2 regions of the Variovorax sp. 01N425 genome follow, and region 1 is predicted to be linked to the other one. Evidence: predicted binding sites of a transcription regulator. Region 1 holds the regulator's gene; the other holds the start of a gene.
What was found. The regulator LexA, encoded in region 1, represses DNA repair genes until DNA is damaged. The targets are predictions, from matches to a motif close to ACTGTATNNNNATACAGT.
Positions count from the first base shown of each region.

Region 2: the regulator LexA is predicted to act here: its motif matches at 1,936-1,953, upstream of AC1DSC_RS22105 (DNA topoisomerase IV subunit B).

Region 1 covers NZ_JBFTRJ010000020.1:109,768-117,500, reverse strand. Annotated here, with positions in the region: gene AC1DSC_RS28670 (MotA/TolQ/ExbB proton channel family protein) at 1-139, shown strand, start outside; gene AC1DSC_RS28665 (ExbD/TolR family protein) at 210-638, shown strand; gene lpxK (tetraacyldisaccharide 4'-kinase) at 663-1,679, shown strand; gene AC1DSC_RS28655 (Trm112 family protein) at 1,660-1,842, shown strand; gene kdsB (3-deoxy-manno-octulosonate cytidylyltransferase) at 1,839-2,612, shown strand; gene adk (adenylate kinase) at 2,749-3,405, shown strand; gene AC1DSC_RS28640 (asparaginase) at 3,433-4,422, opposite strand; gene lexA (transcriptional repressor LexA) at 4,496-5,179, shown strand; gene AC1DSC_RS28630 (hypothetical protein) at 5,308-5,676, shown strand; gene AC1DSC_RS28625 (D-2-hydroxyacid dehydrogenase family protein) at 5,768-6,775, shown strand; gene AC1DSC_RS28620 (MFS transporter) at 6,780-7,733, shown strand, end outside.
Region 2 covers NZ_JBFTRJ010000012.1:167,938-175,670, reverse strand. Annotated here, with positions in the region: gene AC1DSC_RS22120 (class I SAM-dependent methyltransferase) at 1-414, opposite strand, end outside; gene AC1DSC_RS22115 (hypothetical protein) at 420-560, opposite strand; gene AC1DSC_RS22110 (MFS transporter) at 584-1,807, opposite strand; gene AC1DSC_RS22105 (DNA topoisomerase IV subunit B) at 1,986-3,983, shown strand; gene AC1DSC_RS22100 (lytic transglycosylase domain-containing protein) at 4,010-4,897, shown strand; gene AC1DSC_RS22095 (Kelch repeat-containing protein) at 4,941-6,062, shown strand; gene parC (DNA topoisomerase IV subunit A) at 6,109-7,733, shown strand, end outside.

The sequences.
Region 1 (7,733 bases):
CACGGCTTTCGGCCTGATCGTGGCCATTCCGACGCTGATCTTCTGGCGCTATTTCCGCAGCCGGGTCGACGAATACCTGCTGAACCTCGAACTGTCGGGCGAGCGCTTCGCGCGCCATTTGAACGCATTGCGCAAATGATGGGCTTCGCATCGCTTGCAACTGCCTGCGCCACGCCGCCTCGCGGAGGCTTGCCATGAGCCGCGGCCGCATGCAGTTTCGCCACGGTGCGCGCGACGAGCCGGAGATCAACCTGATCCCGTTCATCGACGTGCTGCTGGTCATCCTGATCTTCCTGATGCTGTCGACCACCTACAGCAAGTTCACCGAAATGCAGCTTCGGCTGCCGACGGCGGACGTGGATTCGCAGCGCGACTATCCCAAGGAGGTGATCGTGGCGGTCTCCGCCGACGGCCGCTACTCGATCAACAAGAAGCCGGTGGCCGACCGCAACGTGGACACCGTGGCCGCCGCACTGGGCGCGGCCGCCACGGGCGGCAAGGACAGCGTGGTCATCATCAGCGCCGACGCCAGCAGCCCGCACCAGGCTGTGATCACGGTGATGGAAGCCGCTCGCCGCGTGGGACTGGTGCAGATCACGTTCGCAGCCCAGTCTTCGGCGCAGCAAGCAGGGCACTGAGTGCCGTCGCAGGGCCGCAGCACCATCGGCACGACCGGCCCGATCGCTGTGCCGGCCTCGCGGCTGCAGCGCGCCTGGCTGCATCGCGGCGCGCTGGCTTGCCTGCTGTGGCCCCTGTCGCTGCTCTACGCGGCGCTTTTCGGGCTGCGGCGCTGGCTCTACCGGATGGGATGGCGCACGACCGAACGCGTCCCGGTGCCGGTGATCGTGGTTGGCAACGTGGTTGCCGGCGGCGCGGGCAAGACGCCGGTCGTGATGGCGGTCGTGCGGCACCTGCAGGCCCGCGGGCTACAGGTTGGCGTGGTGTCGCGCGGCTACGGCCGCCGCACCGGCGACTGCCGCGAAGTGCTCGCCGAGAGCAACGCCCATGATGTCGGCGATGAACCGCTGCTGATTCGCCGCGCCACCGGCGTACCGGTGTTCGTGGCGCGGCGCCGCATCGAGGCCGCGCGCGCCCTGCTCGCCCGGCACCCGGCCACGCAGGTCATCGTGAGCGACGACGGGCTGCAGCACCTGGCGCTGGCGCGCGACATCGAGATCTGCGTGTTCGACGACCGCGGCGTGGGCAACGGCTGGCGGCTGCCCGCGGGTCCGCTGCGCGAGCGCTGGCCGCGCCCGTGCGACCTGGTGCTCCACAGCGGGGAACGTCCCGCCTTCAAGGGCGGCTACACCGCCACCCGTTCGCTCGCGCGCGACGCCGTGGCGAGCGACGGCAGACGCACGCCACTCGACGCTCTCGCCGGCGAACCGCTGATCGCGCTGGCGGCCATTGCGCGGCCCGAAGCGTTCTTCGGCATGCTGCGGGCACGCGGGCTGACGCTTGCCGAGACGATCGCCCTGCCGGACCACTACGATTTCGAAGGCTGGCAGCGCCCCGCCGGCACCGGGCAGCGCCTCGTCTGCACCGAAAAAGATGCCGTCAAGCTGTGGCCCAGGGCCCCCGACGCGCTGGCGGTGCCGCTGGACTTCGCACCCTCGCCGGAATTCTTCGCGGCGCTCGACGCAAAGCTATCATCGCTCGATGGATACCAAGCTGCTTGAACTGCTCGTCTGCCCCGTCACCAAGGGCCCGCTGACCTGGAACCCGGAGAAGCAGGAGCTCTGCTCGCGCAGCGCACGCCTGGCCTATCCGGTGCGCGACGGCATCCCCGTGCTGCTCGAGAACGAGGCCCGCACCCTGTCCGACGAAGAGCTGGGGCTGTGAGCTTCACCGTCCTGGTGCCGGCCCGGCTGGCTTCGACGCGGCTGCCCAACAAGCCGCTGGCCGACATTGCCGGCCTGCCCATGGTGGTGCGCGTGGCCCGGCGTGCCAGCCAATCCGGCGCCGCGCGCGTGGTGGTGGCGGGCGACGACGCGGCCATCGTCGAGGCCTGCGCAAGGCATGGCGTGGAAGCCATCCTGACCCGCCAGGACCACCCGAGCGGCTCCGACCGCCTGGCCGAAGCCTGCGAGCAACTGGGGCTGGACGGCAGCGACATCATCGTCAATGTCCAGGGCGACGAGCCGCTGATCGACCCTGCGCTCATCGACGCCGTGGCCTCCGCGCTGGCCGCCCACCCGGAAGCCGCCATGAGCACCGCGGCCCACGAGATCGACTCGCTCGACGACTTCCTGAACCCGAACGTGGTGAAGGCGGTGCTCGATGCGCAGGGCAATGCGCTGTACTTCAGCCGCGCGCCCATTCCGTGGTGGCGCGACGGTTCCGCCAACGGTGCGCCGCCTTCCGTGCTGCCCGCACCGGCGCCGCTGCGGCACATCGGCATCTATGGCTACCGCGCCGGCTTCGTGCGCAGCTTTCCTTCGCTGGCACCCGCACCCGTCGAGGCCACCGAAGCGCTCGAACAACTGCGCGCGCTGTGGCACGGGCATCGCATCGCGGTGCACGTCAGCCATGTCGCGCCGGGGCCTGGCGTCGATACTCCCGCAGACCTCGAGCGCGTGCGCGCGGTCTTCGCCGCCGATCCGGCGCGCTGAAAAAGTGCGCTGCTGCGAGGGCGGCAGCGGAAATTCTTCACGCTGTCGCATGCTATCCTCGACGCAATTCCGCCTTGCCCCGCTCCCGGGCTGACGCTGGGCGCGACACAAGATCGAAGAACCCTCCGAGGACACCATGAGACTAATTTTGCTGGGCGCGCCCGGGGCGGGCAAAGGCACGCAAGCAGCCTTCATCTGCCAGAAATACGGCATTCCTCAGATTTCGACCGGCGACATGCTGCGCGCCGCCGTCAAGGCCGGCACCCCGCTCGGGCAGCAGGCCAAGGCCGTCATGGAGTCCGGCGGGCTCGTGAGCGACGACCTGATCATCAACCTTGTGAAGGAACGCATCGCGCAGCCCGATTGCGCCGGCGGTTTCCTGTTCGACGGCTTCCCGCGCACCATTCCGCAGGCCGACGCCATGAAGGCGGCCGGCGTCAAGCTCGACTACGTGCTCGAAATCGACGTGCCGTTCAGCGACATCATCGAACGCATGAGCGGCCGCCGCTCGCATCCTGCGTCGGGCCGTACCTACCACGTCAAGTTCAATCCGCCCAAGGTCGAAGGCAAGGACGACATCACGGGCGAAGACCTGATCCAGCGCAAGGACGACGAGGAAGAAACCGTGCGCAAGCGGCTCGAGGTCTACAGCCAGCAGACGCGTCCGCTGGTCGACTACTACTCGGCCTGGGCCAAGGCCGATCCGGCCTCGGCGCCGAAGTACCGCGCCATCCAGGGCGTGGGCAGCGTCGAAGAGATCAAGCAGCGCGCACTCGCGGCCCTCAGCAGCTGAATCTCGTCGGCTGCGCGCGGCCGCCGTTCAGGCGGCCACCGTTTCCATCAGTTCCAGCATCAGCGCGATGCGCGCCTTGACGGGCGTGAGCGCACCGGCGTCCCGCAGCGGATCGCCGGACTTCGGCAGGATGCGTCCGTTTGCGCAGCGGGTGGCACGCAGCACCGCCACGCCGGCATCCTGAGCCCGCAGCGCCGCAGCCTCCAGCGCATGGTGCACCGTGCCATTGCCGGTCGCGGCCACGACCAGCCCGCGAACCGGCTCGGCAACGCCCGATGCCCGCTCCTGCAGCAGCAGGTCGACGAGCGCGCCGCTTGCACCCGCATGGCTGGTGACGATCTCGACCCGGGGCCAGCGCACCGCCGCGCCTGCCTTTGGCTCAGGAATTTTCGGGACCGCGCCCATCGGCTGCGGCCAGTCGCGCAGGCGCCGCACTGCCCCCTCTTCCACATAGCCGACCGGCCCGGCATCGCCCGATGAAAACGCGTCGGGGCGGTAGGTGTGCACCTTCTGCACATCGAGCGCGCCGTGGATGGCACCCGCGCAGACCACCGTCACGCCGTGCGCCGCCGGCGTGGCCGCCACGGCGATGGCATCGCGCAGGTTCTGCGGACCGTCGGGCGAAAGCGAACTGGCCGGGCGCATGGCGCAGGTCAGCACCACGGGCTTGCCGGCCGCAAGCACCGCCTGGAGGAAGAAAGCCGTTTCCTCGATGGTGTCGGTGCCGTGCGTGATCACCACGCCCGCCACGTCGGCCTCGGCCAGCCAGGAGGCGCAGCGCCTGGCGAGCTGCAGCCAGACGTCGAAAGCCATGTCCTTGCTGTCGAGCTGCGCCACCTGCTCCGCCACGAGCGCCAGCCCTGCGGGCGCATCGATGCCGCCGAGCAGGTCCGCCACACCCACTTCTCCGGCGGTGTAGCCTATGTTGTCGGCACCGCTCGCGGCCCGGCCTGCGATGGTGCCGCCGGTGCCCAGGACCACGATGCGCCGCAGGCCGGAGGAAAGGGAATTAACCATGGGTTGCCAACTTTTAAAAACTGGTTAAAAATACAGGTACTGGATATTCAGCCAGTGCCGCAAGGAACCACATATGCAGTTCGCCGTGAAGCTTACCGCCCGCCAGCAGCAGATCCTGGACTTGATCCAGAGCGCCATCGCCCGTACCGGCGCGCCGCCTACGCGGGCCGAAATCGCCAATGAGCTGGGTTTCAAGTCGGCCAATGCCGCCGAGGAGCACCTGCAGGCCCTGGCCCGCAAGGGCGTGATCGAACTCGTGAGCGGCACTTCGCGCGGCATCCGGCTCAAGGGCGACGCGCTGCGTTCGCTCAACGAGTCGCGCCACCGCGAAGGCGGCCAGTTCTCCCTCTCGCTGCCCGGCATGTCGCAGCTCGCGCTGCCCCTCATCGGCCGTGTGGCGGCGGGCTCGCCAATCCTCGCGCAAGAGCACGTCGACCAGACCTACTACGTCGAGAACACGCTGTTCCAGCGCCAGCCCGACTACCTGCTCAAGGTGCGCGGCATGTCCATGCGCGATGCCGGCATCATGGACGGCGACCTGCTCGCGGTCCAGGCCACCAAGGAGGCGCGCAACGGCCAGATCGTGGTGGCACGCCTGGGCGACGAGGTCACGGTCAAGCGCCTCAAGCGCAACAAGCAGGTCATCGAGCTGCACGCTGAAAACCCCGACTACCCGACCATCGTGGTCCAGCCCGGCGAGCCCTTCGAGATCGAAGGCCTGGCGGTGGGCCTCATCCGCAACACCATGCTGATGTAGGCCGCGCGGCCTGCACCCCATCCGGCCGCAACAGGTGGCGGGCGTATGGCGCTTTGTCGCCATCACCCTGTTGCGTCCATTCAAAGAAATCCTGCCTGTGTTCAACCTCAGACTTTTTTGGAGTTCACATGGGAATCGCCCTCCTCGCCATCGCTGATTTGTGGATGCCGCTGCAATCGCTTGCAAGCCGGCTGCTGCCAGCGCGCCGCCCGGCCCGTCGCGACGCCGCCGGCACATCCGCCGGGTTGCGCTACGTCGCGGTCCGGCCGGCCTGCACGGCCCGCGCGCAGGCGGCAGCGCCCAGCGCAGCGCCGGCGCCCGTGCGGCCGCTGCGCGTCATCCGGGTGGTCGACGGCCGCCAAGGCGACAAACGCAGCACCAACCGCATGGTGATCTCGGGCCGCATGGCCGATGTCTGCGCCGAGCTCGACCGGCTGGCGGCACTCGAGGCGATGGAAGCCATCAGCCCCTCGCCCCGCTCCACCCAGCTGCACTGAACCCGTGCACCCCCGGTGACCGCTACCCGGGGTGGGTATCCAAACGTTCACACGCGCGCCATGCCAATGCTGCGAGGCACAATGGCACGCCATGAACATTGTGATCCTCGACGATTACCAGGACGCCGTGCGCAAGCTGCGCTGCGCCGCCAAGCTGGACGCGTATGCAGCCAAGGTCTACACCAACACGGTCAAGGGCATCGGGCAGCTCTCGGTGCGGCTGAAGGATGCCGACGTGATCGTGCTGATCCGCGAGCGCACCCACATCTCTCGCCAGCTGATCGAAAAGCTCCCCAAGCTCAAGCTCATTTCGCAGACCGGGCGCGTGGGCGGCCATATCGATGTCACGGCCTGCACGGAGCGCGGCGTGGCGGTGGCCGAGGGCACCGGCTCGCCGCAGGCGCCTGCCGAGCTGACCTGGGCACTGATCATGGCGGCCATGCGCCGCCTGCCGCAGTACATCAGCAACCTCAAGCACGGGGCCTGGCAGCAATCGGGGCTCAAGTCGGCCTCCATGCCGCCCAATTTCGGGCTGGGCTCGGTGCTCAAGGGCAAGACGCTCTGCATCTGGGGCTACGGCCGCATCGGCCAGCTGGTGGCGCGCTACGGACAGGCCTTCGGCATGCAGGTGGTGATCTGGGGGCGCGAGGCAAGCTGTGCCAAGGCACGCTCCGACGGCTTCCAGGTGGCGCAGAACCGCCACGAGTTCTTCGCCGCGGCCGACGTGCTGTCGGTGCATCTGCGGCTCAACGAGGAAACCACCGGTCTGGTCAAGCTCGAGGATCTTTCGCGCATGAAGCCGACCGCGCTCTTCGTCAACACCTCGCGCGCCGAACTGGTCGAGGCCGATGCGCTGCTTGCTGCGCTCAACCGCGGCCGGCCCGGACTGGCGGCGGTCGACGTGTTCGAGAGCGAGCCGCCGCTGCAGGGCCATGCGCTGCTGCGGCTGGAGAACTGCATCTGCACGCCGCACATCGGCTATGTCGAGCAGGACAGCTACGAAAGCTATTTCGGCCAGGCTTTCGACAATGTCGTGAGCTTCATCAAGGGCAACCCCACCAACATCGTGAACCCCGGCGCGCTGCAGGTTCGCCGGTGAATCCATGAGCCGCCGGGCCGCGCCCCGGGGCGCACTGTGGGCCTTGCTGGCCGGCAATTTCGTGATCGGCACGGGCGTGATGGTGGTGCCCGGCACGCTCAATGAAATCAGCGCGTCGCTGTCTGTCTCTGTGGCGACTGCGGGCCAGCTGATCACGGTGGCCGCGGTCGTGATGTGCCTGGGCGCGCCGCTGCTGGCGGCAGCTGTCGCAGGCTGGGACCGCCGCCAGCTGCTCGCCCTCACCCTGCTCTGGTACGCGGCCGGGCATGCCATTGCGGCGCTGATGCCGAGCTTCGGTGCCCTGCTGCCGGTGCGCATGCTCACGGTGGTGGCGCCCGCCATCTTCACGCCCCAGGCTGCGGCCTGCGCCGGCATGCTGGTGCCGCCGGAGCATCGCGGCCGCGCCGTGACTTTCGTCTTCCTGGGCTGGTCGCTGGCCTCGGTGCTCGGGCTGCCCATCGGTGCGCTGGTGGGCGGCCATCTCGGCTGGCGCATGGCTTTCGGAGCGATCGCGCTGCTGAGCATCGCCAGTGCGGCATCGATCTGGCTGACCCTGCCGCAGGGCATCCGCCCCGCGGCGCTGACGGCGGCCGCCTGGGCGCGCGTGCTGCGCAGCCCGGTGCTGATGGGCATCGTCTCGGTCACAGCGCTGCAGGGGGCTGGCCAGTTCGTGCTGTTCAGCTATTTCGGGCCGATCCTGAAGCGGGACTTCGGCGCGGACCCCACCATGCTGAGCCTGATGTGGGCGCTGTTCGGCGTGTTCGGCCTTGCGGGCAACATGCTCGTGAGCCGGTTCATCGACCGCGTGGGCGCGGGCCGCATGGTGCTGCTGACGAGTTCGCTGATCGCGCTGAGCCTCTTCCTTTGGCCATGGGCCGGTACGCTGCCGTGGCTGGCGGCGGTGCTCGTGCCCTGGGGGCTGGGCTGCTTCGCGACCAATTCGGCGCAGCAGGCGCGG
Region 2 (7,733 bases), on a different contig from region 1:
GGGCTGCAGCAGGAAGTCGGGGCGCGAGGGCTTGCCCACCGTCTCGTTGCCGGCCGCGAAGGTTTCGTACAGAAGCACGCCGCCGGGGGCGACCGCGGCCACGATGTCCGCCATGCGCGGGCGCCACAGGTAGTTGGTGACGACCACCGCGCCGAAGGCCTGGCCCGCGAACGGCCAGGGGCCGGCCTCGATGTCGGCGACCAGCACGCGGCCGAAGGCGCCCGCGGCCTCGGCGGCTTCCGCCGAGCGGTCCACGCCCGTCGCCGCATGCCCGCGCGCCGCGAACCACCGCATGTGCCGCCCATGGCCGCAGGCCACGTCGAGCACGGTGGCCCCAGGGGCGAGCAGGTGCGACCACCGCACGATCCATCCCGACGGCTCCGGTCCGCCATGCGAAGGCGCTACATCTTTCATAGCAATCAGAAACAAGACCAGACCTGGTCGACCAGCGTGACCAGGAAATCCGGGTGCACGTAGAGCGCAAAGACGCCGCCCAGCGCCGCCAGCGCGGCGGCCAGCCAGCCGGCGTGCACGAGGCGGTGGCGCATCTGCGGAGTCATGGGGCCATTGTCCACGGCCAGGGTCAGCCGGGCATGGCGGCCGGCCGGCCGCCGCGCGCGATGGCGCTTTCCTTCACCGGCAGGTTGATCAGCGCCGCGAACACGCCCAGCGCGATCGCGATGTACCAGACGATGTCGTAGCTGCCCGTGGTGTCGTACAGGTAGCCGCCCAGCCAGACGCCGATGAACGAGCCGACCTGGTGGCTCAGGAACACGAAGCCGCTGAGCATCGACAGGTGCGCCACGCCGAAGATGCCCGCGATGATCGCGTTGGTGGCGGGTACCGTCGACAGCCAGAGAAAGCCCATGGCCGCCGAGAACACGTACACGCTGAGCGGCGAAATGGGCGCCAGGAGGAACAGCGCGATCGAGACCGCCCGCGCAAAGTAGATGGCCGCCAGGATCTTGCGCTTGGCCAGCTTCTGGCCCAGCAGCCCGACCGTGTAGGTGCCGAACACGTTGAAGAGCCCGATCAGCGCCAGCGCGTAGCCCGCCACCTCGGCTGGCAGGCGCTGGTCGCGCAGGTAGGTCGGCATGTGGATGCCGATGAAGGCGAGCTGGAAGCCGCAGACGAAATACCCCGCCATCAGCAGCCCGAAGCTCGGGTAGCGGAAGGCCTCGCCCACCGCCTGCAGCACCGACTGGTCACGGTGCCCGGCGAGCGCGCCGCGCTGCGGTTCGCGCAGGCCGAAGGCCAGCGGCATGATCACCAGCGCCAGCATCGCCACCGCCGCAAGCGCGCTCTGCCAGCCCAGCTGCCTGATCAAGAGCCCCTCGATCGGCGCCAAAAGGAACTGCCCGAAGGAGCCGGCCGCCGCCGCCACGCCCATGGCCCAGGAGCGCCGCTCGGCCGGGATCTGGCGCCCGATCACGCCGTAGACGACCGCATAGGTGGTGCCGGCTTGCGCCGCGCCGATCAGCACGCCGGCGCTCAGCGTGAACAGCAGCGGCGTGGGCGAATACGCCATGCCCAGCAGGCCCAGCGCATAGAAGGCCGTGCCGGCGATCAGCACCCGGAAGGCGCCGAAGCGATCCGCCACCATGCCCGCGAACACGCCGAAGATGCCCCACGACAGGTTCTGCACGGCCAGCGCGAACGAGAAGGTCTGGCGGCTCCAGTCCTGCGCCTGCGTGATCGGCTGCAGCCAGAGGCCGAAGCCGTGGCGGATGCCCATGGAGAGCGTGACGATCATGGCGCCGCAGATCAGCACCTGCTTGATCGAGAGAGTGGGAGAAGAGGCTTGCATGGCGTCGAATGTAGCGACTGGCCACTTTGGCAGGTGCGCTGGCGGCCAAGGCCATTGATGATTTGTGGCGCCGGCTTTGATGCGCAACAGGCATCAAAGCCCGCGCCCTGCCGTGAACGCGCCGCGTGCCTGTATGGGTATCCAGTTGTTTGGCGGCGACTGACTACAATCCGCCCCCATGGCGACTCCCCCCAAGACTCCCCCCAGTTCATCGTCCGCGTCCTCCGGGTACTCGGAAGGCTCCATCCGCGTGCTCAAGGGCCTGGAGCCCGTGAAGCAGCGCCCGGGCATGTACACCCGGACCGACAACCCGCTGCACGTCATCCAGGAAGTGCTCGACAACGCCGCCGACGAGGCGCTGGCGGGCCACGGCAAGAAGATCAAGGTCACGCTGCATGCCGACAACTCGGTCAGCGTCGAGGACGACGGCCGCGGCATTCCCTTCGGCCTGCATCCTGAAGAAAAAGCCCCCGTGGTCGAACTGGTCTACACCCGGCTGCACGCCGGCGGCAAGTTCGACAAGGGCTCGGGCGGCGCCTACAGCTTCTCGGGCGGCCTGCACGGCGTGGGCGTGTCGGTGACCAACGCGCTGTCGAAGCGGCTCGAAGTCACGACCCACCGCGAAGGCTCGGTCGCCAGGCTGGCCTTCAGCGGCGGCGACGTGATCGAGCCGCTGCAGGTGCGCAAGCTCGAAGCCGGCGAGCGCAAGCAGGGCACCACCGTGCGCGCCTGGCCCGACGCCAAGTATTTCGAGACCGCCGCGCTGCCGATGGCCGAGCTCACCCACCTCTTGCGCAGCAAGGCCGTGCTGATGCCGGGCGTGAGCGTCACGCTCACGGTCGAGAAGACCAAGGAAACCCAGCAGTGGCTCTACAAGGGCGGCCTGAGCGACTACCTGATGCAGACGCTCAACGGCGACCCCGTGATCCCGCTGTTCGAAGGCAGCGGCCACGCCGACAAGAACGCCGACAACTTCGCCGAGGGCGAGGGCGCCGACTGGTGCGTGGCCTTCACCGAAGACGGCCAGCCGGTGCGCGAGAGCTACGTCAACCTGATTCCCACCAGCGCCGGCGGCACGCACGAGAGCGGCCTGCGCGACGGCCTGTTCACCGCGGTGAAGGGCTTCATCGAGCTGCACTCGCTGCTGCCCAAGGGCGTGAAGCTGCTGCCCGAGGACGTGTTCGCACGCGCCTCGTACGTGCTGAGCGCCAAGGTGCTCGACCCCCAGTTCCAGGGCCAGATCAAGGAACGCCTCAATTCGCGCGATGCCGTGCGCCTGGTGTCGAGCTTCGTGCGACCGGCGCTCGAGCTCTGGCTCAACCAGCACGTCGACTACGGCCGCAGGCTTGCCGAGCTGGCCATCAAGGCCGCGCAGACGCGCCAGCGCGCCGGCCAGAAGGTCGAGAAGCGCAAGGGCTCCGGCGTGGCCGTGCTGCCCGGCAAGCTGACCGATTGCGAGAGCAAGGACATCAGCCACAACGAAGTCTTCCTGGTCGAGGGCGACTCCGCCGGCGGCAGCGCCAAGATGGGCCGCGACAAGGAAAGCCAGGCCATCCTGCCGCTGCGCGGCAAGGTGCTCAACACCTGGGAAGTGGAGCGCGACCGGCTGTTCGCCAACACCGAAATCCACGACATCTCGGTGGCCGTGGGCGTCGATCCGCACGGCCCCACCGATTCGCCCGACATGAGCGGCCTGCGCTACGGCAAGATCTGCATCCTCTCGGATGCCGACGTGGACGGCTCGCACATCCAGGTGCTGCTGCTCACGCTGTTCTTCCGCCACTTTCCGAAACTCATCGAAGCCGGCCACGTGTATGTCGCAAAGCCGCCGCTGTTCCGCGTCGATGCGCCTGCGCGCGGCAAGAAGCCGGCCTCCAAGGTCTATGCGCTCGACGAGGGCGAACTCACGGCCACGCTCGACAAATTGCGTAAAGATGGCGTGCGCGAAGGCGCCTGGAGCATCAGCCGCTTCAAGGGCCTGGGCGAAATGAGCGCGGAACAATTGTGGGAAACCACGCTCAATCCCGATACCCGACGCCTGATGAAGGTGCAATTGGGGCGCTTCGACTTCAGCTCCACCCAGGGCGAGATCACCAAGCTCATGGGCAAGGGCGAGGCAGCCGCCCGGCGCGAACTGATGGAACTGCGCGCCGACGATGTCGACATCGATGTTTGACCACCCTCGTGAAAATTCCAGATTTCATGCGTCCGTTGCTCCTGGCCCTGCTGCTGTGCGCGCAGCAGGGGCTCGCGCACGCCGCTGACGTCTACGGCTACATCGACAGCAAGGGCGTGGCGCACTTCGCGTCGGAAAAGATCGACGAGCGCTACCAGGTCTTCTTTCGCCGCGGCCAGAGCTTCGACACCGCGCAGGGCCTGGCGCCGTTCGCGCGCGGCGGGCGCAAGCTCGATGGAAAGGTGCCGCAGGCCTCGCAAACCCTGCTGGCGCTGTTCGAAGCCTCGCCAAGCTACAAGACCGCCAAGGCCGCGCTGCGCGATGCGTCGAACAAGCATTCGATCGACTACGAACTGCTGCAGGCACTGATCGCCACCGAATCGGGCTTCGATGCCCAGGCCGTTTCGCCCAAGGGCGCGATGGGGCTCATGCAACTCATGCCGGCCACCGCGCAGCGCTACGGCGTCGCAGCCGACAAGCGCAGCACCATCGAGAAGAAGCTGTTCGACCCGCGCATCAACATTGCCGCGGGCTCGCGCTACCTGCGCGACCTGATCGCCATGTTCCCGGGCCAGATCGAGCTGGCGCTCGCTGCCTACAACGCGGGCGAGGGCGCGGTGCAGCGCGCGGGCAACAAGATCCCCAACTACAAGGAAACGCAGAACTACGTGCAGACCGTGCTGCAGCTCTACGCCTACCTCAAGCCGTCGGCCGGGGGCTCGGCCATGGCGGGCGGCGGCGCGCGCGGCGGCAAGGCGCCGGGGCGCATCCGCATGGAACTCACGGTGCCCAAGGGCGGTGCCCTGGGCCGCGGCAACATGCCGCCCGATTCGCCGGGCGCCATGCCGGCCATGCCCGATGCGCCCGAGCCATCGGCGGTGCCGGACAGCGGCCCGGACGCTCCGGTGTCCTGATGGCCCGCCCCGCCTTTCCCCGCCGATGAAGGAGCCCTTCTTCATGCACCGCCGAAGCTTCGTCCTTGCGACCGCCGCCTGTGCGGTGGCCGGGGCCGCGCGCGCGCAGCACGCGGCCACCCACGACACGCTGCCGCCGGCGCCTTCGTCGAAGGAGCCCTATGCGCGGCTGCAGGGCGGCGTTCCGCACCACATGACGCCCGAGCAGGAAGCACAGCGCGTCACCGACAGCCCCGCACCGGCCGGCCCGCAGGGGCGCTGGGAGCAGCGCGCGGCCTTGCCCATTCCGCGCAGCGAGATGGCCTGGGCCACTGCGGCGCAAGGGCGGATGCACGTGGTCGGCGGCTATGGCGAGGGCGCGGTCAACCGCGACTACCACCACATCTACGACCCCAAGGCCGACGGCTGGCTCGACGGCGCACCGCTGCCGCGCGGCGCCAACCACGTGGCGGTGGCGGCCGATGGCGACCGGATCTACGCCCTGGGCGGGTTCGTCGAGCAGAACCGCCGCTCCGACACCAACGCCTACGTGTACGAGATCGCAGCCAACCGCTGGAGCGCCATCGCGCCGCTGCCGCGACCGCGCGGCGCCGCGGCCGCGGTGATGCAGGGCGGCGTGCTGCACCTGATCGGCGGCGCCTCCGAGCCTGCGGCCGAACGCGCGAGCGTGGGCTGGCACGAGGTCTACGACCCCAAGGCGGACCGCTGGTCCTCCGCCAAGCCGCTGCCCGGTGCGCGCGACCACGTGGGCTGCGTGGCGCACGGCGGCCAGATCCACGTGATCGGCGGGCGCTTCAACACCTTCGAATACAACACCGACCTGCACCACGTCTACCTGCCCGCGCGCGACACCTGGGAGCTGCGTGCGCCGCTGCCCACGGCGCGCTCGGGCCACGGCCTCGTGGTGTACCGCGGCCGCTTCTTCGCGATGGGCGGGGAGGGCGGCTTCCTGGTGGGCGGCGTGCCGCGCCAGGCCAGGGTGTTCGGCCAGATGGAGAGCTACGATCCCGTGGCCGACAGCTGGCAGCGCCATGCCCCGATGCCCACGCCGCGCCATGCGGTGGGCGCCGCGGTGATCGGCGACTGGATCTACGTGGCCGGCGGCGGCGCGGTGCTCGGCGGCGCCGTGCAGTCCGCAGTGCACGAGGCTTTCACACTAGGCTGAACGCGCAAGCGCACGGCCCGCAACTGTTTTTCTTTCTCTCTTCTCCATGGACGACTCCCAACCTCCGCTCGATCTCCAGGGTCCCACCGACGGCGACACCACCCTCACACTGGCCGACTACGCACAGACCGCCTACCTCGAATACGCGCTCAGCGTGGTCAAGGGCCGCGCGCTGCCCGACGTGTCCGACGGCCAGAAGCCGGTGCAGCGGCGCATCCTGTATTCGATGTCGCGCATGGGCCTGGGCTTCGGCGGCGCCAACGGCACCGTGGGCGCCAAGCCGGTCAAGAGCGCGCGCGTGGTCGGCGACGTGCTCGGCCGCTTCCACCCGCACAGCGACCAGGCCGCCTACGACGCGCTGGTGCGCATGGCGCAGGATTTTTCGCAGCGCTATCCGCTGGTCGACGGCCAGGGCAACTTCGGCAGCCGCGACGGCGACGGCGCCGCGGCCATGCGCTACACCGAGGCGCGCCTCGCGCGCATCACCAGCCTGCTGCTCGACGAGATCGACGAAGGCACGGTCGACTTCATCCCCAACTACGACGGCAGCACCGAGGAGCCGCGCCTTCTGCCCGCGCGGCTGCCCTTCACGCTGCTCAACGGCGCGAGCGGCATCGCGGTCGGCCTGGCCACCGAGATCCCGAGCCACAACCTGCGCGAGATCGCCGATGCCTGCGTGGCGCTGATCAAGTCGAACGGCAAGCTCAGCGACGAGGAGCTGCTGCAGATCGTGCCCGGCCCCGACTACCCGGGCGGCGCGCAGATCATCAGCGGCCCGGCCGACATCGCCGACGCCTACCGCACCGGCCGCGGCTCGCTGAAGGTGCGCGCGCGCTGGAAGATCGAGGACCTCGCGCGCGGCCAGTGGCAGCTGGTGGTCAACGAGCTGCCGCCGGGCGTCAGCACGCAGAAGGTGCTCGAGGAAATCGAGGAAATCACCAATCCGAAGGTCAAGGCCGGCAAGAAGGCGCTCTCCGCCGACCAGACCCAGCTCAAGGCCGCGATGCTCTCGGTGCTCGACGTGGTGCGCGACGAGTCCAGCAAGGACGCCGCGGTGCGCCTGGTGTTCGAGCCCAAGACCTCGCGCATCAGCCAGGACGAGTTCATCACCACGCTGCTTGCGCAGACCTCGCTCGAAACCTCGTCGCCGATCAACCTCACGATGGTGGGCATCGACGGCAAGCCCACGCAGAAGTCGCTGCGCCAGATGCTCAACGAGTGGATCGCGTTCCGCGAGGTCACCGTCGAGAAGCGCTCGCGGTTCCGCCTGAACAAGGTGATGGACCGCATCCACATCCTCGAGGGGCGGCAGCTGGTGCTGCTCAACATCGACGAGGTGATCGCGATCATCCGCGCGGCCGAAGATCCGAAGGCTGCGCTGATCGCGCGCTTCAATCTCAGCGAAATCCAGGCGGAAGACATTCTTGAAATCCGGCTGCGCCAGCTTGCGCGGCTGGAGGCCATCAAGATCCAGCAACAACTCGACGAGCTGCGCACGGAGCAGAAGAAGCTCGAGGACATCCTCGGCAGCCCGGCCGCGCTGCGCCGCCTGCTGGTGAAGGAAATCGAGGCCGATGCCAAGACCTTCGAAGACCCGCGCCGCACGCTGATCCAGGCCGAGAAGCGCGCCGTGGCCGAAGTGAAGGTGGTCGACGAGCCTGTGACCGTGAT